Regions from separate parts of the Kitasatospora sp. NPDC023385 genome, predicted to be linked through region 3. Evidence: riboswitches for the same ligand, from Rfam matches in the RefSeq annotation. Region 3 holds a riboswitch; each other region holds the start of a gene.
The links. Region 3 has a riboswitch for cobalamin ahead of nicT (Nickel transporter NicT). Riboswitches for the same ligand answer to the same signal wherever they lie in the genome.
Positions count from the first base shown of each region.

Region 1: it holds a riboswitch for cobalamin, as region 3 does, so the genes downstream of both, AC0B61_RS14430 (cobalamin biosynthesis protein) here and nicT (Nickel transporter NicT) in region 3, are expected to answer to the same signal.
Region 2: it holds a riboswitch for cobalamin, as region 3 does, so the genes downstream of both, AC0B61_RS15725 (ribonucleoside-diphosphate reductase subunit alpha) here and nicT (Nickel transporter NicT) in region 3, are expected to answer to the same signal.

Region 1 is NZ_JBVOOL010000007.1:253,034-258,489, reverse strand. Features, by position in the region: gene AC0B61_RS14440 (alpha/beta hydrolase) at 1-323, opposite strand, end outside; gene AC0B61_RS14435 (helix-turn-helix domain-containing protein) at 446-1,129, opposite strand; cobalamin riboswitch at 1,326-1,459, shown strand; gene AC0B61_RS14430 (cobalamin biosynthesis protein) at 1,618-2,646, shown strand; gene AC0B61_RS14425 (cobyric acid synthase) at 2,643-4,187, shown strand; gene AC0B61_RS14420 (putative cobaltochelatase) at 4,184-5,456, shown strand, end outside.
Region 2 is NZ_JBVOOL010000008.1:205,734-211,189, reverse strand. Features, by position in the region: gene AC0B61_RS15740 (glycosyltransferase family 2 protein) at 1-494, shown strand, start outside; gene AC0B61_RS15735 (glycoside hydrolase family 26 protein) at 494-1,816, shown strand; gene AC0B61_RS15730 (GH12 family glycosyl hydrolase domain-containing protein) at 1,879-3,183, shown strand; cobalamin riboswitch at 3,272-3,401, shown strand; gene AC0B61_RS15725 (ribonucleoside-diphosphate reductase subunit alpha) at 3,591-5,456, shown strand, end outside.
Region 3 is NZ_JBVOOL010000014.1:108,187-113,642, reverse strand. Features, by position in the region: gene AC0B61_RS22535 (AAA family ATPase) at 1-1,678, shown strand, start outside; gene AC0B61_RS22530 (hypothetical protein) at 1,675-3,357, opposite strand; gene AC0B61_RS22525 (ArsR/SmtB family transcription factor) at 3,410-3,793, opposite strand; cobalamin riboswitch at 3,876-4,089, shown strand; gene nicT (Nickel transporter NicT) at 4,122-5,237, shown strand; gene AC0B61_RS22515 (M24 family metallopeptidase) at 5,300-5,456, shown strand, end outside.

The DNA.
Region 1 (5,456 bases), on a different contig from region 3:
CGGACGAGCCGGCGGGTGACGCCCCGCTCGTCGCTGTGCAGGACCTCCCCGACGACCGCGTGCCCGCCGTCGTCCCACTCGACCGCCCAGCGGCCGGGGCGCAGGCTCTCGGGGCCGCCGGTGAAGGTGACCCGGCCAGGGCCGACGCTCCGGACCACGACCGGGCCGGACTCCCGGACGGCGGTCGCCGGGTGGACCATCCGCTCGGAGGCCCGGCGGCCGATCACCAGGAAGGCGACCCCGGCCCCGGCCCCGACGGCGGCGGCGGCCGCCACGACGGCGGCGGTTCCCCAGCGCATAACGTTCCCCGCTCTGTTGGTCACGGACCGGACGGTGTTCGTGCACCAGTTCACCGGCGCCCCGACCGCCCGGCCAGCGGATTGGGCCGTCCGGGTCACGAATCGGGGCGGGAGCGCGGCGCCGGGACGCGGCGGCAGCGGCGGCGTCAGGACCCGGCGGCGTCGAGGAGCTGCCAGAAGCGGGGGGTGACGGCGTCGGCGGTCGGGGGCGGGGTGGCGCGGGTGGTGGCGCCCCAGTGGGTGGGGATCTGGTGTTCCTGCTGGAGGGCGGTGAGGGCGGCGGCGAGGACGTCGGAGGGAGCCGGGACGATGCGGGCGAGGGCGCGGAGGTGGGGCTGCCAGCGGCCGGCGGCGCACTGGCGCAGGAGGCGGTCGAGGGCGTCCCGGCGCCCGGTGGCCTCGACGAGTTCGGGCAGGCTGAGGCCGAGGACGTCGGCGAGGGCGCGGGTCTGTTCCTCGTCGCCCTCCCACTGGCCCGTCAGTTCGGCCTGCCGGTAGGCGGACAGGGCGGTGCCGGTGCGTTCGGCGACGGCCGCCTGGCCGAGCTCGCGGGCGAGGCGGTGGTCGCGCAGGCCGGTCGGGCGGGTGTCCATCAGCTGGGCGGCGGGGCACCAGAGGGCGCGGGCGAGGGCGATGAACTCCGCTTCGTCCGGGCGCAGCCAGCCGCTCTCCCAGGCGAGGACGTGGGCGGGCAGCAGCCGGACGCCGTGGGCGGCCATGCCCTCGGCGACCTGCTCGGCGGTCAGGCCGAGGCCGGCCCGATGGGCGCGGGCGGCCGCGGGCGAGAACGGCACCGGGGGCGGGGTGGCGGGGGGCTTTCTGCGACGCATGCCCCCGAACGTAGGGGCGGATCGCGGGGCGGCCCCAGCAACCGAACCCACGAAGCGGCCCGTACCGCAGGCGCGCCGCGCTGGGTGATCCCACAGGACGTCAGCCGGTCCGCCCGTGTGACCAACCCCTCCGTGACCTCGGTTGACTCCCGCTTCGGCCGCGTGATGGGATCCTGAGGCCAATCGGAGGCATGGAGAGGAAGCCGGTGCGAGTCCGGCGCGGTCCCGCCACTGTCACCGGGGAGCACGCTCGGAAGTATCGCCACGGCGGACCGTCAGAAGCCGCTGGAAGGCCCCGGGAGTGCGTTCGACCCGGAAGCCAGGAGACTCTCGCCCCCGCTACGTCGATCCAGGGCGCGGACCCTGAGTGAGGACACGCACGCGATGCAGGCTGCCCCGCCCCGTCGGCCTCCCGGCCGTCTTCCGCAGTGCTGTCCCCCGCCGGGTTGTTCCCCGTCGAGCTGTCTTCCGTCGTGCGGCCGATAGCCGTGCCGGCGCCGACCGCGCCCGGTCCGGCGGGCCGCCCCCTAACCCGCGCCGCCGCGTTCGCGCTGGGCGCCGTCGCGGGCTACGCCGCCGACGCCCGCTTCGCCGATCCCCGCCGGGGCCACCCGGTGGCCGTCTTCGGCGGCGCCGCGACCCGGCTGGAGCGCCGGCTGTGGCGCGACGACCGTGCGGTCGGCGCCGGGTACACGGCGCTGTGCGCGGGCGCGGTCGCGGCGGGCGCGCTCGCCCTGGACCGTACGGTGGGCCGGCGCCCGCTGGGCCGGGCGGCGCTGGCGGCGGCCGCGACGTGGACGGTGCTCGGCGGCACCTCGCTGACCCGGGAGGCGCGCACCATCGGCCGCGCCCTGAAGGACGGGGACCTGCCGGCCGCGCGGGAGCGGCTGCCGCACCTGTGCGGGCGCGACCCGAGCGCGCTGGACGAGCAGCAGATCGCCCGGGCGGTGGTCGAGTCGGTGGCCGAGAACACCGCCGACGCCGTGGTGAACGCGCTGACCTGGGGCGCCCTCGCGGGCACACCCGGGCTGCTGGCCTTCCGCGCCGTGAACACCCTGGACGCCATGGTGGGCCACCGTTCGCCGCGCTACGCCCGGTTCGGCTGGGCGTCGGCCCGGCTGGACGACCTGGCGGGGTGGCCGGGCGCCCGGCTGACGGCGCTGCTGACGGTGGCCGCCGCCCCGCAGCCCCGTACCGCGTGGCGCGTCTGGCGGCGCGACGGCTCCTCGCACCCGAGCCCGAACGCGGGCCAGGCCGAGTCGGCGTTCGCGGGCGCCGTGGGCGTACGGCTGGGCGGCACCCTGCGGTACGGCACGGTGGGCTCCCCGGGCGACGGCGGGGGGAGGGTGGAGCACCGGCCGGTCCTGGGCGCGGAGCTGCGGCCGGTGACGGTGGACGACATCGAGCGGGCCTGCGTGCTCTCTCGGCGGGTGGGCGTGCTGGCACTGGGTACGACGGTCGCGGGGCATCTGGCGATCAGGGCGTTGGGCACGAGCAGGAGGAGGGGAAGGGCATGAGCAACGCGCTGCTGGTCGCCGGGACGACCTCGGACGCGGGCAAGAGCGTGGTGACGGCCGGCATCTGCCGCTGGCTGGTCCGCCAGGGGGTGCGGGTCGCGCCGTTCAAGGCGCAGAACATGTCGCTGAACTCCTTCGTCACCGCCGACGGCGCCGAGATCGGCCGCGCCCAGGCGATGCAGGCGCAGGCCGCCCGGGTGGAGCCGGAGGCGGCGATGAACCCGGTGCTGCTCAAGCCCGGCGCGGACGGCCGCAGCCAGGTGGTGCTGCTGGGCAGGCCGGTCGCCGAGGTGGGCGCGCTGGACTACCGCGAGCGCAAGCCCGTGCTGCTGGAGCGCGCCCTGGAGTGCCTGGCCGACCTGCGCCGGCGCTACGACGTGGTCGTCTGCGAGGGCGCCGGCTCGCCCGCCGAGATCAACCTGCGCGACCGTGACATCGCCAACATGGGACTGGCCACGGCTGCCGGGCTGCCGGTGGTGGTGGTCGGGGACATCGACCGCGGCGGCGTGTTCGCGGCGATGTACGGGACGCTGGCGCTGCTGTCCGCGCAGGACCAGCGGCACGTGGCGGGCTGGTTCGTCAACAAGTTCCGCGGCGACGCCCGGCTGCTCGCGCCCGGGCTGGAGATGCTGCACGAGCTGACCGGCCGTCCGGTGCTGGGCACCCTGCCGATGCTGCCCGGGCTGTGGCTGGACGCCGAGGACTCGCTGGACCTGTCGACGGTCGTGGACCGGGTCGACGCCCGCGGGCCGCTCGGCGCGGACGTGCTGCGGGTGGCCGTGGTGCGCTTCCCCCGGCTGTCCAACTTCACCGACCTGGACGCGCTCGCCCAGGAGCCCGGTGTGCTGGTGCGCTGGGCCACCAGGCCGGAGGAACTGGCCGACGCCGACCTGGTGGTGCTGCCCGGCACCCGAGCCACCGTCGCCGACCTCGCCTGGCTGCGCGAACGCGGCCTGGAGCCGGCGCTGAAGGCGCGCGCGGCGGCCGGGCTGCCGGTCCTCGGGGTGTGCGGCGGCTACCAGATGCTGGCGGGCGGGATCGTCGACGAGGTGGAGTCCAGGGCGGGCGCCGTCGACGGGCTCGGCCTGCTGCCGACGTCCGTGCGGTTCGGCGCCGAGAAGGTGCTGGCGCGGCCGGTCGGCCGGGCGTTCGGGCAGCGGGTCGAGGGGTACGAGATCCACCACGGCGTCGTCGCCGTCGAGGGCGGCGAGCCGTTCGTCACCGATGACCGGGGGCAGGCCCTGGACGGCTGCCGGGTGGGCTCGGTCTGGGGCACGACCTGGCACGGCGCGCTGGAGAACGACGGCTTCCGCCGTGAACTCCTGCGCGAGGTCGCCGCGGCGGCGGGCCGGGCGTTCGTCCCGGCGCCGGACCTCTGCTTCGCCGCGGCGCGCGAGGCCCGGCTGGACCGGCTCGGCGACCTGATCGAGGAACACGCGGACACCGACGCGCTGTGGAAGCTGATCGAGGGCGGGGTGCCGGCGGCCGGATCGCTGCCGTTCCTGCCGCCCGGGGCACCTGAGGAGGCCGGCAAGGCATGAGTGACGTCCGCTATCCGTTCACCGCGATCGTCGGCATGGCCGACCTGCGGCTCGGTCTGCTGCTGAACGCGGTCTCCCCCGCCGTCGGCGGCGTGCTGGTGCGCGGCGAGAAGGGCACCGCGAAGTCAACCATGGTGCGCGCGCTCGCCGGGCTGCTGCCGTCCATCGCCGTCGTGGACGACTGCCGCTTCGCCTGCGACCCGGCCGCGCCCGACCCGCACTGCCCCGACGGGCCGCACGGCGACCCCGGCGGCGCTGAGGGCGCCGGCAGCGCTGCACACCCCGGCGGTCAGGCAGGCCCCGCCAGCCATGAACGCCCGTCCCAACTGGTCGAGTTGCCGGTCGGCGTGGCCGAGGACCGGATCGTCGGCTCGCTCGACCTGGAGCGCGCGCTCGCCGAGGGCGTCAAGGCGTACGAGCCCGGACTGCTCGCCAAGGCGCACCGCGGCGTGCTCTACATCGACGAGGTGAACCTGCTCCAGGACCACGTCGTGGACCTGCTGCTGGACGCCGCCGCGATGGGCCGCTCGTACGTCGAGCGCGAGGGCGTGTCGGTGCGGCACGCGGCCCGGTTCCTGCTGGTCGGCACGATGAACCCGGAGGAGGGCGAGCTGCGGCCGCAGCTGCTCGACCGGTTCGGCCTGACCGTCGAGATCGCCGCCACCCGGGATCCGGCCGAACGGGCCGACGTGGTCCGCCGCCGGCTCGCGTACGACGCGGACCCGGCCGGGTTCGCCGCACGGTTCGCCGACGAGGAGCGGGCGCTCGCCGAACGCATCACCGCCGCAAGGGAGTTGCTTCCCAAGGTCGAGTTGACCGAGGTGGCGCTGCGGCAGATCACCGCCGTCTGCGCCGCGTTCGAGGTGGACGGGCTGCGCGCGGACATCGTGATGGCCCGTACCGCCGTCGCCCTCGCCGCCTGGGACGGGCGCACCGAGGTGCTGGAGGAGGACGTCCGCAAGGCCGCCCAGTTGGCCCTGCCGCACCGGCGCCGCCGCAACCCGTTCGACGCGCCGGGGCTCGACGAGGAGCAGCTGGACCGGACGCTGGAGGAGCAGGCCGAGGCGCAGGCCCAGGAGGACCGGGAGGACCCGGAGCCCGAGGGCGACGGCCCGGACGGCGGCGGCCCCGACGGTGGTGGCCCCGACGGCGACGGCCCCGACGGAGGCGGCGGAGCGCCCGAGCCCGCCGAGGGCGACGCCCCGCAGGCCACCGCCCCCGAGGGCGCCGACGAGCCCGCGCAGCCACCCGTACCGGCCCAGCAGCCGG
Region 2 (5,456 bases), on a different contig from region 3:
TGTCGACGTTCCGGCTGCACCTGCTGTGGGCGGCGGTCTCGGGCGGGCTGCTCGGCGCGAGCTTCACGCTCCACCACGACATCTGGATCCTGCGGTTCTGGGCCGGGGTCAGCCTGTTCACCGGTCTCGCGCCGCTGGTGATCTCCTTCGTCAGCGGACGCCGTGAGGCCCGGGCCCAGCGGGCCGCCGCCGCCAGGGCCGCCGCCGAGACCGCCGTCACGGGCCACCTGCCCGGCCAGCGGACCGAACCGCCGCGCGCCGAACCGCCGCGCACCGAACCGCCGCGCACCGGGGCACCCGCCGGACGAGCCGTCGGGGAGGCCTTCGAAGAGGCCGTCGCCGAGGACGAGTTCGAGGAGTTGCTGGAGCCCGCCCAGGCCGGTTCCCAGGCCGGTTCCCGGACCGGCTCACGAACCGGCTCACGGACCGGCTCACGGACCGGCTCACGGACCGGCTCCCGGGCCGGCTCCCGGGCCGGGCGGGGGGCCCGCTGATGCTGCGGATCACCGTCCCCCGGATCGCCGCCCTGCTCGCCCTGGCCCTGATGGTCGGCTACACCTTCGTCCTCGCCCCCCGGCTCTCCCGTGCCCACGACCAGGACCCGTACAGCTTCGCCGGCGCGGCCCCGACCGCGATGCCGGGCTGGCTGACCAGCGCCCTGGCCGCCTCACCGGCCGCCACCGCCGGCCAGGCCGCCCCGGGCACGCCGGCGGCCACCACGCCCGCCGCGACGCCCGCCGCGACGCCCCCGCCGCCGCAGTTCCCGCCCGCCGGCGGCGCGTTCACCGGCATCATGACCAAGCCCGGCCCCTACGACCTCGGCCCGCTCGACGAGTTCACCGCCGCCGTCAAGCACCAGCCGAACGTCCTGGAGTTCTCGGTCGGCTGGTGGGACCGGAAGTTCGACCGCCGGGTCTTCGACACCGTCGCCGAACGCGGCATCATGCCGATGGTCGCCTGGGAGCCCTGGGACTACCGCAAGGAGGCGAAGGACGACAAGCTCCGCGGCGAGCAGCCGGAGTACGCCCTCTCCAACATCATCGACGGCAGGTTCGACGACTACATCAGGACCTGGGCCGAAGGCATCAAGGGCCTCGGCTACCCCGTCGCCCTGCGCTTCGCCCACGAGATGAACGGCTACTGGTACCCGTGGGCCGAGCAGGCCAACGGCAACAGGAAGGGCCAGTACGTCCAGGCCTGGAAGCACGTGCACGACCTCTTCAAGCAGGTCGGCGCCACCCGGGTCACCTGGGTGTGGAGCCCCAACGTCGACTACGAGAACGCCACCAGCCTCAACTCGCTCTACCCCGGCGACGACTACGTCGACTGGGTCGGCCTGTCCGGCTACTACGGCACCACCGGCGTCGAGAAGTACAAGTCGTTCGACCAGATCTTCCAGCCGACCATCGGGCAGATCCGCGGGTTCACCCGCAAGCCCGTGGTGATCACCGAGACCGGCGCCACCGACACCTCGGGGCTGAAGGCCCAGTGGATCACCGAGATGTTCGCGCAGCTCCCCCAGCACCCCGACATCATCGGCGTGATCTGGTACGAGGCCAGGAAGGAGGTCGACTGGCGGGTGGCCGGATCCGGCGCCGCCTCCGAGGCGTTCGCCGCCGGGGTCGCCGCGCCCCGCTACGACACGCCCTGGACCGTCCGCTCCGAGCCGGCCCTGACCGTCGCCCAGCCCGCCCCCGTGCCCACCCCCGACCCGCCGGCCTCCGCCAGCCCCCCGGCCACCAGCCCCAAGCCCCCGGCGAAGAAGCCGACCTCCCCCGCGACCCGGCCCCGGTCGAGTTCCACGCCCGCCGGGTGAGCGCGCCACCGCCCCGGCCCGCGTACCGGCCGACGACACCGCAGCAGGGAGGCGAGAGCTTCGTGACCCACCCCGTCATGCCCCGGACCTGGCGCCGCCGCCCCCGCCCGTGGTGGTGGCTCGCGCCGGCCGTCGCGATCGCCCTGGCCCTGTGCGCGGTCCTGCTCCCGCAGGACCCGCGGCAGCCCGCCCGGGCGACCACCGCCGTCACCCCGCTGCCCGCCGCCACCGCCGGGGAGATCTGCTCCACCGGGGAGAACCGCTACCCGTCGCAGGCCGTCGACTCCGGCCGCTACCTGATCAACCCCAACGAGTGGAACGCCACCGGCGGCCTCTGCATCAGCAGCACCGGCGCCGGCACCGACTTCCGGGTGACCCGCAGCGGCATCAGCCCCGCCAGCCTCACCGACCCGGACCGCGGCCCCGGCGCCTACCCGCACATCAGCACCCAGCTCCAGCCCGGCACCGGCCCGCTGCCCATCCCGGTCGGCAACCTGCGGTACGCGACCAGCAGCTGGCACACCACCCAGGTCGACAGCGGCGTCTACAACGTCTCGTACGACGTCTGGTACAGCAACAGCCGGACCAGCTGCTCCTTCACCGAGAGCGCCGAGCTGATGATCTGGCTGCGCGGCAACGGCAAGACCCCGTTCGGCCAACGCACCGGCGACCTGCAGGTCGGCGGCGCCTCCTACCGCGTGTACGAGGCGCCGAAGAAGAGCAGCCACACCCTGATCACCTACGAGACGGCCACCGGCACGACCTCCGTCACCGACCTCGACCTGCGGGCCTTCACCCGCGACGCCGTCCAGCGCGGCTACGTCCCCGCCGGGTCCTACCTGTGCGCCGTCCAGGCCGGGTTCGAGATCTGGGACGGCGGCGCCGGGCTCAGCAGCGACTCGTTCACGTTCCAGGCCGCCGCCGGCGCGCCCAGCGGCGCGATCACCTCGGCCCTGCCCGGCCTCTGCCTGGACAGCCGGGTGACGGGCGACCCCTCCGCGGTCGGCGCCGGCACCTGCGACGGCTCCGCCCAGCAGACCTGGACCATGGGGGACGACGGCTCGATCGGCCAGTCCGGGCGCTGCGTCGAGGACCCCGCCATCGGTTTCCCCGTCCTCACCGGCTGCACCTCGCGCCCCGACCAACGGTGGCGGGTGACCCCCACGGGGCAGCTCGTGAACCAGGACACCGGGCGCTGCGTCGAGAACCCGGCGGCCGCCGCGGGCACCGCCCCGGGCACCGCCGCAACGGGCGCGCCAGGGGCCGCCGCGGGGGCCTCCACGGCCCCCGGCACGGGCGCCCGGGCCCAGGTGTCGATGCGCCCCTGCGAGGCCCGTACGGCCCAGGAATGGCACCCCCCGACCTGAGCGGAGCACCGGCCAGGCCGGAGGGACCATGCCGCCGAGCGTGCCGCGCGACACAACATGTGGGGCTGCATCGGACTCACAGCACTACATGTATGCTCACTCCTGCTGTCGAAGCAGGGGAACCCGGTGCGAATCCGGGACTGCCCCGCAGCGGTGAGCGGGCGGCTCCACGAGCCCCACCCGCGAGTCCGAGTACCTGCCGACGGCGTGCGCCACGGCCCTCCCGCAGAGGCCGCGCCAGCACCAGCAGTACCCCCTCCGGGCCTCGCGGGCGGGCCGGGGAGACACCGTCGCGCGACGCCGCCTGCGTTCGTGCCGTGCTCCCCTGCCCCGATCGCCCGGTGCCCCGATCACGCCGCCGATCGCCGCCAGGAGAGAGCGCCTTGACCACCGCTGCCTCAGCCACCCTGCCCGCCCAGGGCTCCGGTACCGCCTTCACCGACCCGAAGGTCTCCGACCCCGGCGGCGCGCTGCTGCGGCTGCTCACCGACCGCAGCGCCGACCTCCCCGAGGTCGACCCCGGCCATGTCGCCGCCGCCGCACTGCGCGGCCGCCACGCCGGCTCGGACTTCGCCGAACTGCGCGGGCTGGCCGTCGACGCCGCCGCGTCGATGATCGCCGAGGACCCCCAGTACTCGAAGCTGGCAGCCCGCCTGCTCGCCCTCGAGATCGTCGACGAGGCGAACAGCCAGGGCTCCACGACCTTCGCCGCCTCGATCGCCGTCGGCCACACCGAGGGCCTGATCGGCGACACCACCGCGGAGTTCGTCGCCAAGCACGCCCCCGCCCTGGACGCGCTCATCGACACCGCGGGCGACGACCGCTTCGAGTACTTCGGCCTGCGCACCGTGCAGTCCCGCTACCTGCTGCGCCACCCGATCACCCGCAAGGTGATCGAGACCCCGCAGCACTTCCTGCTCCGCGTCGCCTGTGGCCTGGCGGTCGGCGACAACGAGCAGTCCGTGCGCGAAGTCGCCGAGCTGTACGGCCTGATGAGCCGCCTGGAGTACCTGACCTCCTCGCCGACGCTCTTCAACTCCGGCACCCGCCACCCCCAGATGTCGAGCTGCTACCTGCTCGACTCGCCGCTGGACAACCTGGACTCGATCTACAACCGCTACGCGCAGATCGCCCGCCTGTCCAAGCACGCCGGCGGCATCGGCCTGTCCTACTCGCGCATCCGCTCGCGCGGCAGCCTGATCCGCGGCACCAACGGCAAGTCCAACGGCATCGTGCCGTTCCTGCGCACCCTCGACTCCTCCGTCGCCGCCGTCAACCAGGGCGGCCGCCGCAAGGGCGCGGCCTGCGTCTACCTGGAGACCTGGCACGCCGACATCGAGGAGTTCCTGGAACTCCGCGACAACACCGGCGAAGAGGCCCGGCGCACCCACAACCTCAACCTGGCGCACTGGATCCCGGACGAGTTCATGCGCCGGGTCAACGCCAACGAGGACTGGTCGCTGTTCTCCCCGGCCGACGTGCCCGAACTGGTCGACCTGTGGGGCTCCGACTTCGACGAGGCCTACCGCAAGGCCGAGCTGGCCGGCAAGGCCGTGCGCACCATCCCCGCGCAGACCCTGTACGCCCGCATGATGCGCACCCTGGCGCAGACCGGCAACGGCTGGATGACCTTCAAGGACGCCTCCAACCGCGCCGCCAACCAGACCGCCCTGCCCGGCCGCACGGTGCACTCCTCCAACCTGTGCACCGAGATCCTGGAGGTCACGGACGACTCCGAGACCGCCGTCTGCAACCTCGGGTCGGTCAACCTCGGCGCCCACGTCGCCCCCGGCGCCACCGCCGACGACCTGCTGAACGCCATGGACTGGGACCGGCTGGACGCCACCGTGCGCACCGCCGTCACCTTCCTCGACCGCGTCGTGGACATCAACTTCTACCCGACGTCCGAAGCCGGCACGTCCAACTCCCGCTGGCGCCCGGTCGGCCTCGGCGTGATGGGCCTGCAGGACGTCTTCTTCAAGCTGCGCCTCGACTTCGACTCGGCCGCGGCCGAGCAGCTGTCGACGATGATCGCCGAGCGGATCATGCTCACCGCCTACGAGCGCTCCGCCGACCTGGCCGAACGGCTCGGCCGCCACGAGGCCTACGGCGAGACCCGCGCCGCCCGCGGCGAACTGCACATCGACCACTTCCCGACGGCCGCCCCGCAGTGGGCCGACCGCTGGACGGCACTGCGCGCCCGGATCGCCGAGACCGGCCTGCGCAACTCGCTGCTGCTGGCCATCGCCCCGACCGCGACCATCGCGTCCATC
Region 3 (5,456 bases):
CTACCGGCACCAGAGCGGGGTGGATCTGCCGGAGCTGCTGGCGGGCTTCCTGCGCGCGCTCGGCACCGAGTCCCCCGCGGCGGAGGCCGAGCGGTTCACCAAGTTCCGGACGGTCACCGCCGGGCGCCGGTGCCTGTTCTTCCTGGACAACGTCGAACACGCCGCCGAGGTCCGGGCGCTGCTCCCCTCCGGCGGGCTGGTGGTGGTCGCGAGCCGGCGACGGCTGCCCGCCCTGCGGATGGACGGCGCCGAGGTGCGGCAGCTCGGGCCGCTGAGCCCGGAGGCCGGCGCTGAGCTGGTGCGGACCTGGCCGGGCTCCGAGCACGGCACCAACGAGGAGCTTTCGGCGCTGGTCGAGCTGTGCGGCGGGCTTCCGCTCGCGCTGAGCGTGGTCGGCAGCCAGCTGCTGGACCACGAGAACCTGCCGATCGGTGAGGTGGTGGCCGAACTCCACGACCGGGAGGGCAGGTTGGCCGTGCTGAACGACGAGGACGGTGACCTCGGCCCGACCTACGACGCGGTGTACGAGCGGCTGCCGGCGCAGGGCAAGGCGCTCTACCACCTGATCGGCGTGCACCCCGGCCCGTTCCTGTCGGCCGGGCTCGCGCAGGCGGCGGGCATCGAGCGGGCCGCACGGGTGCTGTCGGAGCTGCGCGCCACCCACCTGGTGGACGAGGTGGTGGACGACGACACGTCCGAGAAGCGCTTCCGCGCCCACGACGTGGTGCGGCTGCACGCCTACGGCCGGGTCCGGGACCTGCCGGACCGGGCCGAACTGCTCGCCCGGGTGGTGGCGTACTTCCGCGGCCGGGCCTCGCGGGCGGACCGGTCGATGGGGCCCCGGCTGCGGTTGCAGGACCCGAGCGGCGACGGGCTGCCGGGATTCCCGTCCGGCGCCGCCGCGCTGGAGTGGCTGCACGCCGAGCGGGCCAACCTGCGCGCGGTGGTGGAGGCGGCGGCCGAGCAGGGCTGGCACGGCGAGGTGTGGCGCCTGTGCGAGTCGCTCTGGCCGCTGTACCACGGTCGCAAGCTCTACCAGGACTGGATCGCCACCCACCGGCTCGGGGTCGAGTCGGCGCACTGGGACAACCAGCCGGACGCCGTGGTCCGGATGCGCAACCAGCTGGCCCGCGCCCACTACGAGCGCAAGGAGTACCCGCTCGCTGCCGAGCAGTTGGCGCTGGCGGCGGAGCAGCTGCCGCTGGTGACCAGGCGCCAGGTGGCGGGGGTGCTGCACGAGACGGACGGCCTGCTCTGTCTGGCTGACGGCCGCCCGGGCCGGGCGGTGGAACGGTTCGCGCTGGCCCTGGAGGAGAACCGGGGCGACCCGCACGGCGAGATCGTGCAGAGCTACAACGTGGCGCAGGCACTGATCGCCGACGCTCGCCCGGACGAGGCACTGACCGTGCTGGCCGGGGCCGCCGCGCAGGCCGGTGCCACCGGGGATGACGACATGCTGATGAAGCTGCCGCTGGTGACCGCCCGGGCCCACCGGGCGCTGGGGCAGCTCGCTCCCGCCGTCGCGCACGCCGAGGACTGCGTCCGGAGGGCGAAGGCGCGGAGCCAGTACGCGAAGGAGGCCCAGGCGCACACCCTGCTGGTCTCCCTCGCCGCGGAACTGGACGACCCGGAGCTGGCCGAGCGCAGCCGGGCCCGGCTGCGGGAGCTGGCCGGCTAGGGCCCGGTGGTGAAGGACACCCGGGTGCGGTGCCTGCCGCTGCGGACGGTGAGGCCGTGCTCGGGGAGGCCGGCCGGGTCGCCGCCGTCGGCGAGCCAGCAGGCCACGGCGGAGCCGAGCAGCAGCGGGTCGAGGACGGGATCGGGGCAGCCGAAGTCCCGTTCGGCGCGGGCTTCGAGCAGCAGGCCGCCGGGCAGCCGGAGCAGGTGGAGGGCGGGGCCGAGGGCGGCCACCGCGACGGTGAGGCCGGGGAGTTCGGCGGTGGTGGCGGTGAGCCAGTCGACGGCCGGGCGTTCGGCGTGCGGCTCGGTGCGGGCGAGGACTTCGGCGGTGTACCGCAGGGCGTCGTTGGGGTGGTCGTCAGTGAGGGCGTGGAAGCCGCGCGGGGTGTGGTCGTCGGGCTGGAACGGGTAGCGGCGCAGACTGACCTCGGTGCCGTCGCTCTTGCCCTCGACGTCGTACGCGGTGGGCCCGGCACTGTCCCCGGGGTCGGGCGCGGGCTTGGGGTAGGGCGGGAGGACGGCTTCGTGGGCGGGTTCGTCGAGGCCGTCGAGGAACGAGTAGAGCAACGGGCGCAGCAGTCGGGCTGATTCGCCGCGGTGGGCGAGCGAGCGGTCGGTGATGCCGGTCAGGTCGGCCTGGTCGGAGGGATCCCGGGCGAGGGCCTGTTCGAGCTGGGCGGCGAGGTCGCCGTCGGGGTCGAGGACGGGGGCGGCCTGCCCGAAGGCGTAGCTGGGGGAGCGCGGGTCGAGTTCGGCGGCGCCGGTGGCGACGAGCACGGTGGGCCGTTCCAGGGCGGCGCTGTAGACGGAGACCGAGCCGTGGTCGCCGATCACGCAGTCGGCGGCGACCAGGGCGGCCTGCCAGCCCCGGTGGGGCGGGACCAGGCGCAGGCCCATCCGGCGGGCGTCGTCGAGCAGGGCTTCGGGGTCGTGCCGGCTCCAGATGTTGGGGTGCAGGACGACGGCGACGGTGTACTCGTCGGCGGGCAGGCGGCGGACCAGGCGCTGGGGCAGGTCGGGGCGGCGGCCGAGTAACGAGTGCTTGCTCCAGGTGGAGTTGACGACGACGAGGCGGCGGCCGTCGACGGCGCCGAGCGCGGCACGGTAGGCGTCGCGGGAGCGCCGGCTGCGCAGCATCCGGTCGAAGCACGGGTCGCCGACGACCTGGGCGACGTCCAGGGCCTCGGGGCAGGAGGTCCGCAGGCGGTCCAGCTGTTCGGGGTGGGAGAGGCCGAGGACGTCGACGAACACCCTTCCGCGGTGGGTGAGTTCGTTGCGGGAGAGGCCGGCGGCGCTGGTCGTGTCGCCGGTGGACTCGGTCACCAGGCGGTTGTAGCCGGCGCCGTGCGGGAGGACGACGAGGCGGGCGTCCAGGCGGTGCATGGAGGAGTGGACGGCGCAGGCGACGGCCAGGTCGAAGTGGTGCCGGACGGCGTCCTCCCAGTCCAGCACGGTGAAGCCGGGCAGGCCGCGCAGGTATTCGTCCAGGGCGCGGTCGGCGAAGGCGGAGCCGGGGTTGACGGTGAAGTACCGGGCGATGCCGTCCGGTTTCAGCAGGGTGAGGACGTCCAGGACGCGGGTGGCCGAGGTGAGGGTACGGGCGACCGCCAGCACGTGGGCCTTGACCGGGAGGGTGTTCCACCGGTCGGCGGGCCAGGCGTGGGGGTGGGACGGCACACCATGATCGTACTCATCCGGGCCGCCGTGGGTGCGGTTTCCCGAGTGTCGGTCAGCCCGCTGCCGCGCTCGGCTCGTGGTGCTCGGCGGCGGCGCATTCGTCGAGCAGGGGGCGCATGCTCTCGTCCACGAGCTGGTAGCGCACCACACGTCCGTCCTTGTCGCCGCTGACCACGCCCGCCGTGCGGAGCAGCCGCAGGGCCTGGGAGACGGCGGGGTCGCGCATGCCGGTGGCGACCGCGAGGTCGGTGACGGCGAGCGGGCCGGCCCGGTGGAGGGCGAGCAGCAGGGCGAGCCGCCCCGGGTCGGCGAGCAGGGAGAAGCGCTCGGACCAGGACCGGACGTGCGCGGTGTCGCCGATGGCGGCGATGGCCTCGCAGACCCGGTGCCCGTCGATGGTGCGGTGGCCCGCGCGGTCGGCCGGTACGAGATGCATGCGGACATTCTTGCAGGCGGGTGCCTGTGATCCTGGACACCTGCGCAGGTGCGCAGCCTTGCATGGGTAGGGGCGCGGCCCCTACGGTGTTCCCCGCCGTGGTGCTCGGGAAGACCGGTGACGGACCCTCAGGGGGCCGGAGTCCGGAGCGGCCCTCGCCACTGTGATCGGGTCATTCCTTCGTCCTCGACGGAATGCCGTCCGTGTCCACGATGCCACTGGGTGCCTCGCGCGCCTGGGAAGGCGGACCCGGACGTCCCGTAAGCCAGGAGACCGGCCACGGCACTTCACGAACTGTTTCCACGAGGTGTTGGAGCGTGATCCGGAGATGACCCTGCCCGAAATCGCCGCCGCGGATGCGAAGGCGGTGCCCTCGGTGCTGCCCACCTTCCGGTGGCGGCGCGAGGACACCGTACGCACGGCCGGGCTGATGGGGGTGATCCTGGCCATGCACGTGGTGGCCTTCGGGACGCTCGTCTTCCTGGTCGCACCCGAGCGGTACGCGGTCGGTACCCAGGTCTTCGGGGTGGGCCTGGGTATCACCGCGTACACCCTCGGCATGCGGCACGCCTTCGACGCCGACCACATCGCGGTGATCGACAACACCACCCGCAAGCTGATGGCGGACGGCAAGCGGCCGGTCTCGGTCGGCTTCTGGTTCGCGCTCGGGCACTCCTCGATGGTGGTGGTGATGGCCGCGCTGGTGGCGGGCGGCGCGCAGCTGGCGAACACGCTGATGGACGACGAGTCGGCGACCCACAAGTGGCTCGGCGTGGTCGGGACGACCACCTCCGGGGTGTTCCTCTACCTGATCGGCGCGCTCAACCTGGCGGCGCTGCTCGGCATCGTGAAGGTGTTCCGGTCGATGCGGGCCGGGCAGTACGACGAGGCGGAGCTGGAGGCGCACCTCGACTCGCGCGGCTTCATGGCCCGGGTGCTGAACCGGGCGACCCGCTCGATCACCCGGCCCGGGCAGATGTTCCCGGTGGGCATGGTGCTCGGCCTGGGCTTCGACACCGCGACCGAGGTCACCCTGATGGTGATGGCCGGCTCCGGTGCGGCCTCCGGGCTGCCCTGGTACGCGATCGTCTGCCTGCCGCTGCTGTTCGCGGCCGGGATGAGCCTGTTCGACACGCTGGACGGGACCTTCATGAACTTCGCGTACCAGTGGGCCTTCGCCAACCCGGTGCGCAAGGTGTACTACAACCTGACCATCACCGGGCTGTCGATCGCGGTGGCCTTCGTCATCGGCACCATCGAGCTGGTCGGGGTGCTGCACGAGAAGCTCGACCTGACCGACCCGGTGACCGGCTGGATCGCGGAGATCTCGTTGGACAACGTCGGCTACGCGATCGCCGGGCTGTTCGTCGTGGTCTGGGCGGCGGCGATCGCGTACTGGAAGCTCGCCCGGGTCGAGAAGCGCTGGACGCCCCACGAGTCGTGAGGGCGCTCCGGATCGGGGGTGCTCGGCGGGCGGTTTGGGGTGGGGGTTCGTAGGCTCGACGCATGGCGGATGCGTACGCGGGTCGGCGGGAGCGGGTGAGGGAGCACTGCGGTGCGGCCGGGGCCGATGCGGCGCTGATCACCCGGGCGGCGAACGTGCGGTACCTGACGGGCTGCGCGCCCTGCGGGGCGACGCTGCTGCTGACCAGGGAGCGGGCGC